One region of the Peribacillus sp. FSL R5-0717 genome, then DNA from elsewhere that is predicted to be linked to it. Evidence: riboswitches for the same ligand, from Rfam matches in the RefSeq annotation. Region 1 holds a riboswitch; the other holds the start of a gene.
The links. Region 1 has a riboswitch for glycine ahead of NYE65_RS15900 (amino acid permease). Riboswitches for the same ligand answer to the same signal wherever they lie in the genome.
Positions count from the first base shown of each region.

Region 2: linked by a shared signal. The riboswitch ahead of glyA (serine hydroxymethyltransferase) and the one ahead of NYE65_RS15900 (amino acid permease) in region 1 are both predicted to bind glycine.

Region 1 covers NZ_JBBOOF010000001.1:3,278,927-3,286,523, forward strand. The annotation lists gene NYE65_RS15890 (sodium:solute symporter family protein) at 1-135, opposite strand, end outside; gene NYE65_RS15895 (DUF3311 domain-containing protein) at 132-332, opposite strand; gene NYE65_RS15900 (amino acid permease) at 610-1,950, opposite strand; glycine riboswitch at 2,139-2,217, opposite strand; gene NYE65_RS15905 (amino acid permease) at 2,725-4,113, shown strand; gene NYE65_RS15910 (hypothetical protein) at 4,178-4,348, shown strand; gene NYE65_RS15915 (FAD-binding oxidoreductase) at 4,486-5,835, shown strand; gene NYE65_RS15920 (hypothetical protein) at 5,944-6,156, opposite strand; gene NYE65_RS15925 (glucose-1-dehydrogenase) at 6,520-7,305, opposite strand; gene NYE65_RS15930 (GRP family sugar transporter) at 7,324-7,597, opposite strand, start outside.
Region 2 covers NZ_JBBOOF010000002.1:90,281-97,877, forward strand. The annotation lists gene hxlA (3-hexulose-6-phosphate synthase) at 1-635, opposite strand, end outside; gene NYE65_RS26265 (winged helix-turn-helix transcriptional regulator) at 1,154-1,519, opposite strand; partial or broken gene gnd (phosphogluconate dehydrogenase (NAD(+)-dependent, decarboxylating)) at 1,933-2,753, shown strand; gene NYE65_RS26275 (hypothetical protein) at 3,336-3,527, shown strand; glycine riboswitch at 3,801-3,906, shown strand; glycine riboswitch at 3,909-4,029, shown strand; gene glyA (serine hydroxymethyltransferase) at 4,116-5,366, shown strand; gene NYE65_RS26285 (serine dehydratase beta chain) at 5,382-5,900, shown strand; gene sdaAA (L-serine ammonia-lyase, iron-sulfur-dependent, subunit alpha) at 5,900-6,781, shown strand; gene gcvT (glycine cleavage system aminomethyltransferase GcvT) at 6,796-7,597, shown strand, end outside.

The sequences.
Region 1 (7,597 bases):
GACGAATATCGCACCAAAACCGCGTCCGCCGACCGTCCATTGTTCCAAGTCCATATCTTTTCCTTTTGAAGAGCGTATTCCTAAAAATATCGATAGAAGTAAAAATGCTAAAATGATTAAGAGAGCAATATTCATTCCTGGTCACCTTCCCGATTCCTGGGATCCAGCTTATACATGATGCCGAGTATGGCAGAGGTAAGGACCACCCACATAGCCATCCAGAACATATTGAAAGGCATCCCTAATACATATGGTTCTATTTTATTAACAAAAGGTAGAAATCCCAGTATGCCTATAAAAGGAACTAGTGTAAGAATATATATAATCTTCATTAAACAACCCCCTCCGTTTTAAATAAAGTGAAACGCCCACCAATGGGTGTTTATTCTTCAATGCCACTGATGGATGGGTGAACCAAACCGGATGGAAAATTCATACATGACGGAAAAGGTCCGATAATCTATATTAGCTTACACTATTTTGATATAAAATTTAATGCAGTTGCCTGATATATTTTAGCAAAAGTGTGCAGAAAGCCGAAGGCCTAATATGTTCATATGCAGATAAAGCCTTGAATTCATATTGAGTTCAAGGCTTTATTTCCTTTAGCTATCTTTTTTTCCGATAATTATATAGTATCACCAAGAGGATGAACCAGATTGGGGTCAAGAGCAGTGATAGCCGTGTAGCTTCAGCGAATAGCATAACAATAAGGATGAACAGGAATAAGCCTAAAATGACGTAATTGATAAAAGGTGTAAAAGGAGCCTTGAAAGTCGATTCGGCTCTTAGGTCGGGCCTTGTTTTCGAATATTTGATATGGGAGATCAAGATAATGCTCCATACCCATATGAAACAGATGGCACTGATGGTAGTCACGACAGTAAATGCCTGTTCCGGTATCAGCTTGCTTAATAATGCCCCTATTGATACAACGATTGTGGATGTGAATAAGGCATTGCCCGGAACAGCGTGTTTATTTAATTTTTCCAGTTTAGCTGGGGCTTCGCCATTCCTGCTTAACGTATAAAGTATTCGGCTCGTTGAAAATAAACCGCTGTTGCATGCAGAAGCAGCGGATGTCAAAACGACGAAGTTGATGATCCCTGCAGCGACTGGAATGCCGATTAACGCAAAGACCTCTACAAATGGACTGCTTGTGGCATCCAGTTGTGTCCATGGGTTGACGCAGAGAATGACGAATAGTGCACCAACGTAGAAAAGCAAAATCCGGACAGGGATTTTATTGATGGCAGATGGAATGTTCTTTCGCGGGTTCGCCGTTTCTGCTGCAGAAACCCCGACCAATTCGACACCGACAAATGAGAAGACGACCAACTGTAAAGATAACAGGAATCCGGAAATGCCATTGGGGAACATGCCGCCATGATTCCAAAGGTTCGTTAGGGAAACCGTTCCGGTATTGGTATTGAAGCCGAGGATTAGAAGGAAAATTCCTACGATGATCAAGGCGATGATCGTGATTACTTTAATGATGGCAAACCAGAATTCCAATTCGCCAAAGATCTTAACGGTCAATAGGTTCAATCCTAACAGAATGACCAGACAAAGCAGAGCCGGAATCCATTGAGGGACATCAAACCAATATTGCATATAAACACCGACAGCTATGATATCGGCCATTGCGGTCATAATCCAACAAAACCAATATGTCCAACCGGTCACGAAGCCGGCCCATGGACCGACATATTCAGTTGCGAATTCAGTGAATGATGTGTACCCTGCATTGGATAAAAGCAATTCCCCCAGGGCCCTCATCACAAAAAACAAGGCAATCCCTATTATCATATAAGAGAATAATATGGAAGGACCTGCTAATTGTATGGCTTTTCCGGAACCTAAAAATAAACCGGTGCCAATGGTTCCTCCTATTGCAATCAGTTGTACATGTCGATTTTTTAAATCTCTTTTTAATTCTTGTTTAGCCAATTCGTACGCCCCCGTTTTTATAGTCTTGGTAGTGAATGTTTACCTGCATGGTCTTGGAGAGAGGGACGTGATTGTCGTCCAGCTTGCCTTTCCCATTTGTTGTTTTAGTCCAATCACAAAATGGACATTAAAAAAAGAGATTGGATAATACCAATCTCTTAAAGGGCTCAGAATAACAATATATCATTCGTTACTCTTCTGTCCTTTTGCCTGAGATTGTGAATCCTTCGGCGCTGCATCTTGTACAGTCTCTCCAGAAGCTGCTCCTGCTATAGTGTCATCCACAGCATTCATCGCTTGCTTGTATGCGGTTGTGAAGAAATGTCAGTCAGTGATGATTTTTCACTGCTTGATCATTTCATTATGCTTATAAAATAATATTGGAATTCTATCATCTATTTTTCGGTAGGTCAACAAATTTTTTGAAATGAAACAGGCATTATCTGTAGTTTAATAGTGGTCTGTATTTAACATAAGGTCTAAGCAGAAGTGATTGTTTTCTACTCATTATGAACGATCACTATAATAAAATACTGAACATCATTTTTTTAAAATGATATTTTCAGATTTGAAAAATCAACAAGATATTATTGGCAACTGTTTATTTCAAAAATACAATTGTATTTTTACAGAATATTTACTATTATAAGATAAGAAATCATAAATGAAGTGTTATTGATATTTTTTCGATAGAGCATTTCTAACTGCAATAATTAATAAGTTCGTGGTAAGGATAGAAAAGCATTACCGATATTGCATCTGGAGGAGTTAATCATGTCGAACAAGGAATTAAAGAGAGGGCTGGAAGCACGTCACATTCAAATGATAGCTTTGGGCGGAACCATCGGAGTCGGGTTATTCATGGGATCTGCGAGCACGATCAAATGGACCGGGCCCTCTGTAATGCTTGCTTATGCCATTGCAGGTATTTTTATATTTTTCATCATGCGTTCCATGGGTGAGATGCTTTATTTAGAACCGACTACAGGTTCTTTTGCAACCTTTGCGAGCACCTATATACATCCTTTGGCAGGTTATATGACTGCTTGGAGCAATTGGTTTCAATGGGTAATCGTCGGAATGTCCGAAATCATTGCGGTTGGGCTGTATATGCAATATTGGTTCCCGGAGTTACCGGCCTGGATACCAGGTGTAGTGGCCATGATCATCTTGGGAGCGGCCAACCTCATTTCCGTTAAATCCTTTGGGGAATTTGAATTCTGGTTTGCACTTATAAAAATCATAACGATTATATTGATGATCGTTGCCGGCCTGGGCCTTATCTTCTTTGGAATAGGGAATGGCGGGGATGCGATTGGATTATCGAATCTTTGGGAAAATGGCGGCTTCTTTACGGGAGGCTGGACAGGATTCTTCTTTGCGCTTTCGCTTGTCGTGGCTTCCTATCAAGGCGTTGAGCTTATCGGCATCACAGCCGGGGAAGCGAAAAACCCAACGAAGACCGTAACAAAAGCGATTCAATCAATTATATGGCGCATTTTAATTTTCTACATTGGTGCCATTTTCGTCATTGTGACAGTATTCCCTTGGGATCAACTGGATGACTTAGGCAGTCCGTTTGTTTCGACCTTTGCCAAAATAGGTATCACTGCAGCGGCAGGCATCATTAATTTTGTCGTCATCACTGCGGCGATGTCTGGATGCAACAGTGGGATTTTCAGTGCAGGTCGTATGCTTTACACACTGGCATTGAATGGCCAAGCTCCGAAAGTCTTTGCTAAAGTATCTAAAAATGGAGTTCCGGCATATTGCACGATCGCTGTACTATTAGGGTTGGGCATCGGGGTTATCCTGAATTACCTTGCACCGCCGCAAGTATTCCTTTATGTGTACAGTGCGAGTGTTTTGCCTGGGATGATTCCATGGTTTGTCTTACTTATCAGTGAGCTTAAGTTCAGAAAGGTAAATGCCGCTGAAATGGAGAAACATCCGTTCAAAATGCCGTTGGCCCCTTACAGTAACTATGCGACAATAGCCTTTTTACTGATGGTGCTGGTAGGTATGTGGATCAATCCTAGTACAAGAATTTCCTTGGTTGTCGGGATCGTTTTCCTAGCCTTGGTAATAGCAAGTTATTACATGCTGAAAATGGATAAACGAACACCATTGGATGTTAAATCCGATGATGAGATTTCAGGATAAGAAATTCTAGTAAAAAGCCCTTCTCTAATTCGAGAAGGGCCTTTTTTGTCCTTGTAGACCAATGGTGGAATTCACGAGTAAAACAGCGAAACTCACGAGTAAAACAGCGGAATTCGCGAGTAAAGTCGTCGAATTCACGAGTAAAACAGCGAAACTCACGAGTAAAGTCGTCGAACTCAAGGGTAAAACAGCTGAACTCACGAGTAAAGTCGTCGAATTCACGAGAAGACGTTGAATTCACGAGTAAAACAGCAAAACTCACGGGTGTAGCTAATTTGCCCCCGTAACAAGGGGGAGGAGCAGGGGGAATGTATCTTCATGCCAGTTTTTTTCATAGGATGTTACATATTTACCCGAGGAGGGGTTTATCTTTTGGAAAGAACAAAGCTTACCGGGCGTATCGTTACACCTAATGATGCTGAGTATGAGCGTGCCAGGATAAATAATAACTTAAGTTTTTCTAAATTCCCAAAGGTCATTGTGTTTTGTCAAGATTCCGATGATGTGTTGAATTCATTGAAGTGGGCCCGGGAAAATCATGCACCTTTCCGGGTTAGGAGCGGCAGGCATAGTTATGAAAATTTTTCATTAGTGAATGGCGGTCTAGTCATTGATATTAGTGAAATGTACAATATCAAGGTCAATCGTGAAAAAATGATCACAAAAATTGAAGCCGGAGCTGATTTAGGGCGAGTATATAATACGTTATGGAACTATGGCACGACGATTCCGGCAGGGACCGAAAGCAGTGTTGGTGTTGTAGGTCTTACGCTCGGCGGTGGAATAGGTATGTTAACGAGGCGCTTTGGACTTACTTGTGACAATCTGCTTGAAATAGAAATGGTAAGGGCTTGTGGAAAGAGGGGAGCCAAACTCATTAAAGCGAATAGGAAAATCAATAGTGATTTATTTTGGGCATGCTGCGGGGGAGGAGGGGGAAACTTTGGCATAGTCACTTCTCTTACTTTCAGGGTAACCCCTGTATCAAGGGTTTCCGTTTTCTCCGTCACATGGGGGTGGGAAGATTTCGAAGCGGTGTTTGAAGCCTGGCAGGATTGGGCCACTAAAGCTGATGAAGGCTTAACTTCAGAAATAGAATTCAAGGCAAAGGAAGCAAACGAAATTTTTGCTAAAGGTGAGTTTGTTGGAACGTCACATAGATTGAAGCAGCTATTAAAGCCTTTGACAAGAACCGGCTCACCAATAAATGTCATGATAAAGGAAGTCCCATATATTGAAGCCGTAAGATTCTTTGATTATCCAGCTGGAAATCAACCGGCGCATCGAAAGAGGTCAGGATCTTTCATTGAAAAAGCTTTTCCACAGCAAGCAATCGTAACTATGAAACATTTTTTAGGAAATGCGCCAAATGAAAATGCAGCCATTTGGCACCAATCCCTAGGAGGAGTGGCGGGCCTTAAAGATCCAAAGGAGACAGCTTTTTATTATCGAGATGCCATCATCGCCCAGGAGTATCAGGCTACATGGACCAATCCAGAAGAAGAGCGGCTAAACATTCGTTGGATCAAGGACCTGAAGCATGCCTTGTCACCATTTACTACCGGTGACTATGTGAATTGGCCGGATACTCTAATCAAAGATTGGCCAACTGCATATTATGGAGAAAATTTCAAACGGCTTAGGGAAGTGAAAACGAGGTATGATCCATACAATGCGTTTAAGTTCCCACAAAGCATACCGCCATTAAATAAGTGGGGTTGAAAAAGCTTGGATTCACCCAATACATTCGTTATATAAAGGCCTAATCCTGAATTTGGATATAGGCCTCTTTATTCTTGTTTTGAATCAATTAATCGATAATCCCCAAAATCATTCCGCTTGCTGAGCTTGTACTGTACTATAAACCTGATTTACGGAAGATTGGGCTTGGGCAATTTCTTGAGCCGCTTGTTTAATGGCTTCTTGTGCCAACGTTGGATCCGAGGAAGATTTTTCAATTGCTTGTGAAAGTAAGGTTTGCGTAAGGGTAACGTTAGCTTTTGCTTGATTTAATTGATTGATATCAATTTGTTGTTGAGGCATGTAGTTTCTCTCCTTATGTCATTTTTGAAATTACTCCATTAGGATGACCGTTCTTTTCTATTTTATAAGGAGTAAAATTTATTCTACGGGTTTATTTGTATATAGTGAATCACGGATGCCCCATTTTTTGCTTTCACTTGTATAAAATAAGGATCCACAAGGTCACTTCCTTCTCTTGAACGAATATAACTGACATCATTATAACTTAGGATTTGTTGGTTCCAATGCAGAAATTGATCCGAAAGGGACAACCAATCCGAGAAAAAGACCGCAAGCTTCTAGCTTGTGCAGCATCTTTGTCCAGGGTCATGAAAAGAACCACCCCAAGTTTGTGATGGGAGTGGTTCTTTTCATTAGTTCAGTTCAGCCTTTTCCTGCTTGGAAACCTGGATATTTGGTCATCCCGCCATCAGCATATAAGGTCATTCCCGTTACATAGCTCGATTCGGCGGAAGCGAGCCAAGCGGCACAAGCGGCAATTTGTTCCGGTTTTCCGATGTATCCCATCGGTATCAGGTTGATGACTTCTTGTTTAGCTTTCGGGTCATTGAATTTTTCGGCATTGATGGGTGTGTCGATTGCACCAGGTGAAATATTATTAATGCGAATCCCTTTAGGAGCATATTCAAGTGCAAGGGTTTCTGTCATCATCTTGACTCCGCCCTTACTTGCTGCATAGTGGACAAAATGAGGCCAAGGTATCCGGTCATGAACGGAAGACATGTTAATGATATTGCCCTTAATGCCATGATCGAGCATATAACTGATTGCTTCCCTGCTTGCCAGGAACATCCCCGTTAGATTTACATCGATGACTTTCTGCCAATCTTCAAGAGTCAATTTTTCGCTGGGCACTTCATTTTCAATACCAGCATTGTTGATCATGATGTCGATTGTACCAAAGGTGTCCACAGCGAAAGAAAGCAATTTCTTCACATCAGCTTCCTTTGAAACGTCACCTTGAATGGCTGCGGCTTTCCCGCCTGCAGCTTCAATCGTTTTGATGATTTCCTTATGGTCTCCATTTTCAGTGTGATAATTTAATACGATATGTGCTTTTTCTTTACCGAACCTTTCGGCCATGGCTTTTCCTAATCCTTTTGCCGCGCCAGTGATCACGACGACTTTTTTCTCTAAATCTTCATACATCATTCAGCTCTCCTTTGACTATTCTTTTGTAAAGCCAATCATGATTCCGCCAGCAATTACGAGTACACACCCGATGATGACAAAGGCCATTTGCTTTTTGGATTTTTTCTCTCCTAAAAGAAAGATGCCGCCTAAAGTGGAAATGACGATTCCCATTTGGGAAAATGAGAATGCGATGGCCACGCCCACTTTGGGATTAGCGAGCAGGAGACCGATATTGCCGACAGCCCACATCATTCCGGTAAGGATATTCCGTCCGGCATACTTATTAAACGGTTTATGTTTGATGGAA
Region 2 (7,597 bases), on a different contig from region 1:
TAAGTCGCTTGTTTAATTAATTCTTGCATTTTCGCAGCTACTGCTTTTTTATTATCTTGTCCAGTAATGCCCCCGCCTACAATGACAAGATCAGGCTGTGCTTCAATGACTTCCGGCAATGTATCTAATTTAATTCCGCCTGCTATAGCAGTTTTGGCATTCTTAACAACGCGTTTGATTGTTTGAAGCTGTTCAAATGAGTTTTCTCCTTTAGCCTGGAGATCGTACCCTGTATGCACACAAATATAATCAACGCCCAGTGCATCAATTTCGTACGCACGTTTTTCGATATCTTTTACATTGATCATATCAACAAGAATTTGTGTTCCTTGTTTTTTAGCTTCTTCCACTGCACCCTTGATTGTTGCATCATCCGTCGCACCCAGAACTGTGATGATTGAAGCACCAGCTTCAGATGCCTTCATAACTTCATATCCTCCAGCATCCATAATTTTCAAGTCAGCCAATACTGTTAAATTAGGAAATGCTGCACTAACTTCTTTTACTGCTCTAAGACCTTCATTAATTACAACAGGAGTTCCAATTTCTACTACATCGATAAATTGCTCTACTTCTCTCACTACTTCTATTGCCTGTGGGATGTTTACAAGGTCTAATGCTAATTGAAGTTTCATAAATACTTCACTCCTTAAATAATTTTTGTTTGATACTACATTTATTGTATTCTGTAATTATTTAAATGAGAAGTACCCACTTTTATATCATATAGTGTTTAAAAGTATACTATATGTAAAGTGAAGAAAGGAAGCAAAAGGGAATATACCTAGAGTTGCTTATTGAAAAATTCGTTGAAGGATTGTGTTTCAAGCACTATTATGTAGAAGTTGTTAAAGGGAAAATGCGATTCAAAAAGATAAGCGTGATACTTATTCTTACCGGCAATTAAATTGACCGTAAAGTGAGCTTAAAGCAACTGATCTAATTCAGTTCGAATCATACTGTCCGGTGATATGGGTTAATAGGCTAAAAAACCACATGGGAAACCTTTATAAAGGTTTCTCCATGTGGTTTTTGTGTCCAAATTATCTAATTAACGTTATATTCCTTAATATGTCCACAACAAAGATAGCGCTTTCAAAAAGGAGGCAAAAAGGATTATTTTCTAATCCTTCATGAGGGAAGCTTTTTTCTACTAGAGGGACTCTTCTTTTCTATCTGCTTGGTTATTCAAGACAGTCTCCATATACTCACTGCCCCAGTCATACATGGATTCAAGAATTGGCATCAAACTTTCTCCTCTTTTGGTTAGAGAATATTCAACTTTTGGTGGAACAACAGGATAGACTTCACGGTGAACAATTAGGTCATCTTCGAGCTCTCGCAATTGGCTAGCGAGCATTCTCTGCGTAATTTCAGGAATCATAGATTTTAGTTCCCCAAATCGCTTGGTTCCTTCTTTCCCTAGATGCCACATAATAAGCATTTTCCATTTACCGCCAATAATAGAAAGTGTCAATTCTTTTTCACAGTAAAACGTCTTGTCACGCAGATGTCCCATTTATTTTCCCCCCAGGTCATAAAATAATAGTGTACTTTATAATACTATATAATAAAAAAGTGCGTACTTACAATTAAAAAATATAGATATTATACTTTTATATACATAGAGGATCATCACCGCAAGAACTATTCTTGGTACATCCATTAGAATCTTACTATACCATAATTTTGAAATCACGGAAGAATACGGGGGGATTAAATGACTTTTCTACGTAATAAATTTTTAGACAGGAATGCGTTTAAGTATCCTAAAATGACGGAAATGCATACTGTGACCCTTATTTAAAGCAACAGGGGCTTTAGATAAATAAGGTGAATTTTTATACTAATTAAATCTAACGAAGTTACCAATATGTAAAAGGAAAGATGCACAAATTAGAAGAACTCTATTCTAAAAAGGAGGCCATCACGATGAAAGTTGGATTAATCGGTTTAGGAAAAATGGGATTAAACTTAGGTCAAAACCTAATTGAAGAAAGCCACGACGTTGTGGCCTATGATTTAGATTCCGGTGCTGTAGAAGAAATGGAAAGATACGGAGCTAAGGGAACAACTAATATAGTAGAACTCATTAAATCATTAGAGCAACCCCGAATTATTTGGCTTATGGTTCCCCCAGATTCAGTTGATGTAGTAATTAGTGAAGTGACACCGTTTCTAAATATTGGCGATATTTTAATTCAATCTGGAAATTCCTACTATAAGGATACCATTCGCCGGTACAATAGGCTAAAGAGATATGGTGTGAACTTTATGGATGTCGTGTCCTCTGAAGGAAAGGAAGGTGCTCGAAAAGGTGTTTGTTTCAAGATTGGAGGAGACCTTGAAGCTTGGCGCATAGTAGAGCCCATTTTCAGAGATATATCTGTAGAAAATGGATATTTATATGCAGGAAAAGGAGGGAGTGGTCACTTCTTGAAAATGACCAACAATGGGATTGATAACGAAATGGATGACATTGGGGAAGGATTTGAATTATTAGAAAAAAGGGAACTTGACTATAACTCTGAGAATGTAGCAAGAGTATGGAAAAAGCGGTTTGGTTATTCGTCCAGGGCCTATGGATTTAACGGAAAGAGCATTTTCTAAGATGAAAAATTAGAAAAAAATAAAAAGAGTAGATATGGAATTCTTCTTGAGAAGCAAAATGGATGGCCGAAACTGCTTTTGATTTACAAACAGCCACTCCCGTCATCGCCATTTTCTTGATGAGCCATCGTTCATTAGGAAATCATTTAATGTTCATTTCCATCAGATCTAACATGCAAATGAAGGATGGAAAATTTTTCAAACAAAAGGAGGAAAATAAAATGGAAAGAAACAATACAGTTATTTTAAATGAAGTGATAGTAGGGTTATATAGCAATAAAGAATTAGATCTAATGTTAAATAAATTATCAAATTACTACCAAGTTGCTATAGCTGATTTTACTGTAAATAAAGTGAATCCAAATAGCTATAAAGAAATGATTACTTGATTGATAGTAGACTTAAGTCCATTGCATGAATACTTAAATTGGTGAACTGAGAGTCATATTAAATAAATAAAAGATGGGTTTTTACTTTACCTACCCAAACGATTACTTATCTCATTCAATATGCATCTGTCGGACAGGGAATGGAAAATCCCATTCCCTGTCCGGTGCTGATTCATACCCTCCCTATTTAAAATCAAGATTTAAACAGGGGTATTGAAAAAAAGGCATTTAAATCAAGGAGATGAAAAGTAATTACCTTACTATTAATACAGGGAAGTGGAGGTGGTGACTTAGTCGTAGAAAGTAAAACTGTAAGGTAAAGGAGAAGAATTCAAAATGAGTATGGAAAAGAAAATCAATCTAAAGAAGCCAAAGAAGTGGTGGGTATGGGTTCTAGCAATTATCGTTATAGCTAATATATCAAGTGGTTGGGACAAAGAGGAAGTTGCTAAGCAATCTTTATTGCTTCAAGGATTCTCGCAAATCTCGCAATACCTTAATTTTTTTTTTCAAACATCCATTGTTTAAAAATTTAGACAATATGTCCTTTCCCATCTTGCGCTTTTCTTAGCAACCGTTCAAAAGTGGAGCGGTTCCTAGATACAGAAACTTGTTGGGATTCAGAAAAGCAGTTAACAATTTTGATTTTTGCATAACGAATAACTTCTTATTTTATGAACTGTCAGAAAGATCTATACCGTCCATGTTTGAATTTCTGAAAATAAAGTTTTTTCAGATAATTATTGAAATTTTCATTTAAACCCGTTAACATGCAATTATAATGGAAGTTTATATAAGCGGATGATAATTGTGGGAGAGACCGAAGAAATCGATTCGGCACCGAAGGAGCAATTCCCAAAAAAACCTTGGGATAGAAACTCTCAGGTAAAAAGACTACAATTGGACGCACCTCTGGAGAGAGCTGAAAAGCCACCAAAGGGGAATCCTTTTGATGAAAGAATATTACAAGACAGATTGTTTTGTATATGTTTCATACCGAAGGTAATCTCTCAGGTAAAAAGGACAGAGGAAAGGTGGGATATTTATCCTGCCTTTCCTCTGTCCTTTTTTGTGAGGAAAGGGAGCTTGGAAGAAAATCGAGGAGGATATTTGAATATGAGTCTACAAAACTATGATTCAGAGATTTATAATGCCATGGAAAATGAAAGGGAAAGACAACATAATACGTTAGAATTAATCGCATCAGAAAACTTCGTAAGTAAAGAAGTGATGGAAGCCATGGGGTCTGTCCTCACTAATAAGTATGCAGAAGGATATCCAGGGAAGCGTTACTATGGAGGCTGTGAATATGTAGATGTGGTGGAACAAACAGCGATTGAACGCCTAACCAAGCTGTTTGGTGCTAAGTATGCAAATGTACAACCACACTCAGGTGCACAAGCAAATCTAGCTGTTTTTTATGCGCTGCTTCAGCCGGGCGATAAAGTGATGGGGATGAACCTTTCGCATGGAGGACACTTAACTCATGGTAGTCCCGTCAGCATCTCGGGGAAATGGTTTGATATTGTGTCTTATGGGGTGAGAGAAGATACTCACTTGATAGACTATGATGAGCTTGAAGCAATCGCGAAAAAAGAAAAACCAAAATTGATTATTGCGGGGACAAGTGCTTTCCCAAGAACAATTGATTTTGCACGTTTTAAAGAAATCGCCGATCAAGTTGGAGCAAAACTGATGGTGGATATGGCCCATATTGCGGGGCTTGTGGCAGCAGGTTTTCATCCATCTCCCATCCCATATGCGGATGTGGTGACAAGCACAACGCACAAAACTTTACGCGGTCCACGTGGCGGCATCATTTTAACAAATGATGAAGACATGATAAAGAAAATGAATAAAGCTATATTCCCAGGGATTCAAGGTGGGCCACTCATGCACATTATTGCGGCAAAGGCGGTTTCCTTTAAAGAAGCATTGCAACCGAGCTTTAAGATCTATGCCAAACAAATCATTGAAAACGCAGCAACACTTGGCGAAACATTAAAGAAAGCAGGCGCAATTCTTGTTTCAGGTGGAACGGACAACCATATCGTCCTTTTAGACGTTCGCCAATGGAATTTAACCGGAAAAGAAGCAGAACGATTACTAGAAGAGGCGGGTATAACAGTTAACAAAAACACGATTCCCTATGATACCGAAAGCCCATTTGTCACAAGTGGCATTCGAATGGGAACAGCGGCTTTAACGACACGTGGTATGAAGCAGGAAGAAATGGTTAAAATCGGAGAAGTGATTGCGGCTGTTTTAAAGAGCAATGGAGATACAGCTGTTCTAGAAAAAGTAAAAGAAACAACAAAAGCGATTTGTGACGGATATCCATTGTTTCAACAGTCTATAACGGTCTAAGAAGGGAGAAACAACATGGAATTCCAAAGTTGTTTTGACATTATCGGCCCTATCATGGTAGGGCCATCTAGTTCTCATACTGCTGGTGCTGTATCGATGGGGAGGTTCATTCATGAACTATTAGGTGGTTGTCCGGAAGAGGCGAACATTATTTTCTACGATTCATTTGCTGAAACGCACCAAGGTCACGGGACAGATAAAGCCCTACTTGGCGGATTACTGGGCATGGATACAGATGATTCCAGGATTAAAAATGCCATGGAGCTGACCAAAGAACATGGACTAGATTACGAATTTCAGTTTGAAGACAGCTGCCCTTATTTTGAACATCCGAATACAACAGTCGTTACGGCAAAACGTGGGGAATGGCTGGTAAAGGTAGGTGGAGCATCCCTTGGAGGCGGTTTATCTAAAATCTTTATGATTGGCGATGAAATGGTTGATATTCGTTTAAGCACTAGCGATGACTTTTCGGTACTCGCTACACATTATCATCCATATGTGTTGAAAAAAACGTCATTAGAGGGTGCATGATGGAAATTCGGTCAATGAACGAGCTAATTGAAATTTGTACACATAAACAGAAAACGATTGGTGAAGTCATGTTAATGATGGAAATAGAAAAATCGGGGAGAGATCAAAATACCATCATCAGTATGATGGAAGAACGGTTATTTAAAATGAAGGAAGCTGTTGAGAGCGGAAAAAAAGACGCCTCTACTGCACCAAGTGGCATTTCAGGTGGTGATGCCGTTAAAATGTACGATTACGTGAATCAAGGTAACCCTCTTTCAGGAAGTTATATTAGCGATGCCATGACTTTCTCACTGGCGACATCTGAAAGCAATGCGAGAATGGGAGTCATTGTCGCAACTCCAACAGCCGGAGCGGCCGGTATATTACCCGGAGTATTATTTTCGCTTCACAAAAATGACGGAACTTCCTATAGAGACTTAGTCATGGGATTGTTCACCGCAAGTGCCCTTGGGTATGTCATTGCCAACCGGTCCTTTATTTCCGGAGCGGCAGGAGGATGCCAAGCAGAGGTGGGTTCTGCAACGGCGATGGCGGCAGGGACCATTGTTGAATTAAAAGGTGGCACACCCAAACAAGCGGTAAATGCAACAGCAATTGCTTTAAAATCATTGTTGGGCCTCGTTTGTGATCCAGTTGCAGGGCTTGTTGAAGTGCCTTGCATTAAGCGAAATGTGATTGGCACATCCATTGCCTTTTCAGCTGCTGATTTATCTCTTGCAGGTGTTGAAAGTCGTATTCCATGTGATGAAGTCATTGAAGCCATGTACAAGATTGGAAAGGAAATGCCTCGAACACTTAGAGAAACAGCACTTGGTGGTCTTGCAATGACCGAAACAGGTAAAAGGGTAAAAGAACAGTTATTTAGCAAGAGATCTTAATTGGAGGTATAGCAATGAGCACAGCAACCGGATTGAAGAGAACACCGCTTTTTGAAACATATAAAAATTACGGAGCAAAAGTCATTGATTTTGGTGGATGGGAACTGCCAGTCCAGTTTTCAAACATTATAGAAGAACATGATGCTGTCCGAAAGGAAGCAGGACTTTTTGATGTCTCTCATATGGGGGAAGTGCTTGTTGAAGGGAAAGATGCAGAAAGCTATATTAATTACCTTGTCACAAACGATGTAACAAAGCTTAGCATTAATCAAGCACAGTATACTGCGATGTGTTATCCATCTGGCGGGACAGTGGATGATTTATTGGTCTACAAACTGAAAAATGATAAATTTCTTCTCGTGATTAATGCAGCAAACATTGAGAAAGATTACGACTGGATGAAGCAGCATATTAAAGGAGAAATGACACTTCGTAATATTTCAAATGACATCGCGCTGATCGCCATTCAAGGTCCAAAGGCGGAAGGCATTTTACAAAAGTTAACGGAAATCAATTTATCGGAAATTAGTGTTTTCCACTTTACTCAACATGTTAATCTGGATGGCATTACGGACGTGCTTGTATCCCGTACGGGTTACACAGGGGAAGAAGGATTTGAGCTTTATTTAGGAGCGGACAAGGCGCCAGCACTTTGGGAAAAGCTTCTGGAAACTGGAAAAGAAAACGGCTTAAAGCCGTGCGGACTCGGTGCACGTGACACTCTTCGCCTTGAAGCACGTCTTTCTCTATACGGACAAGAGCTCACAAAGGAAATCAGCCCTCTTGAAGCTGGAATCGGTTTTGTCGTAAAAACAA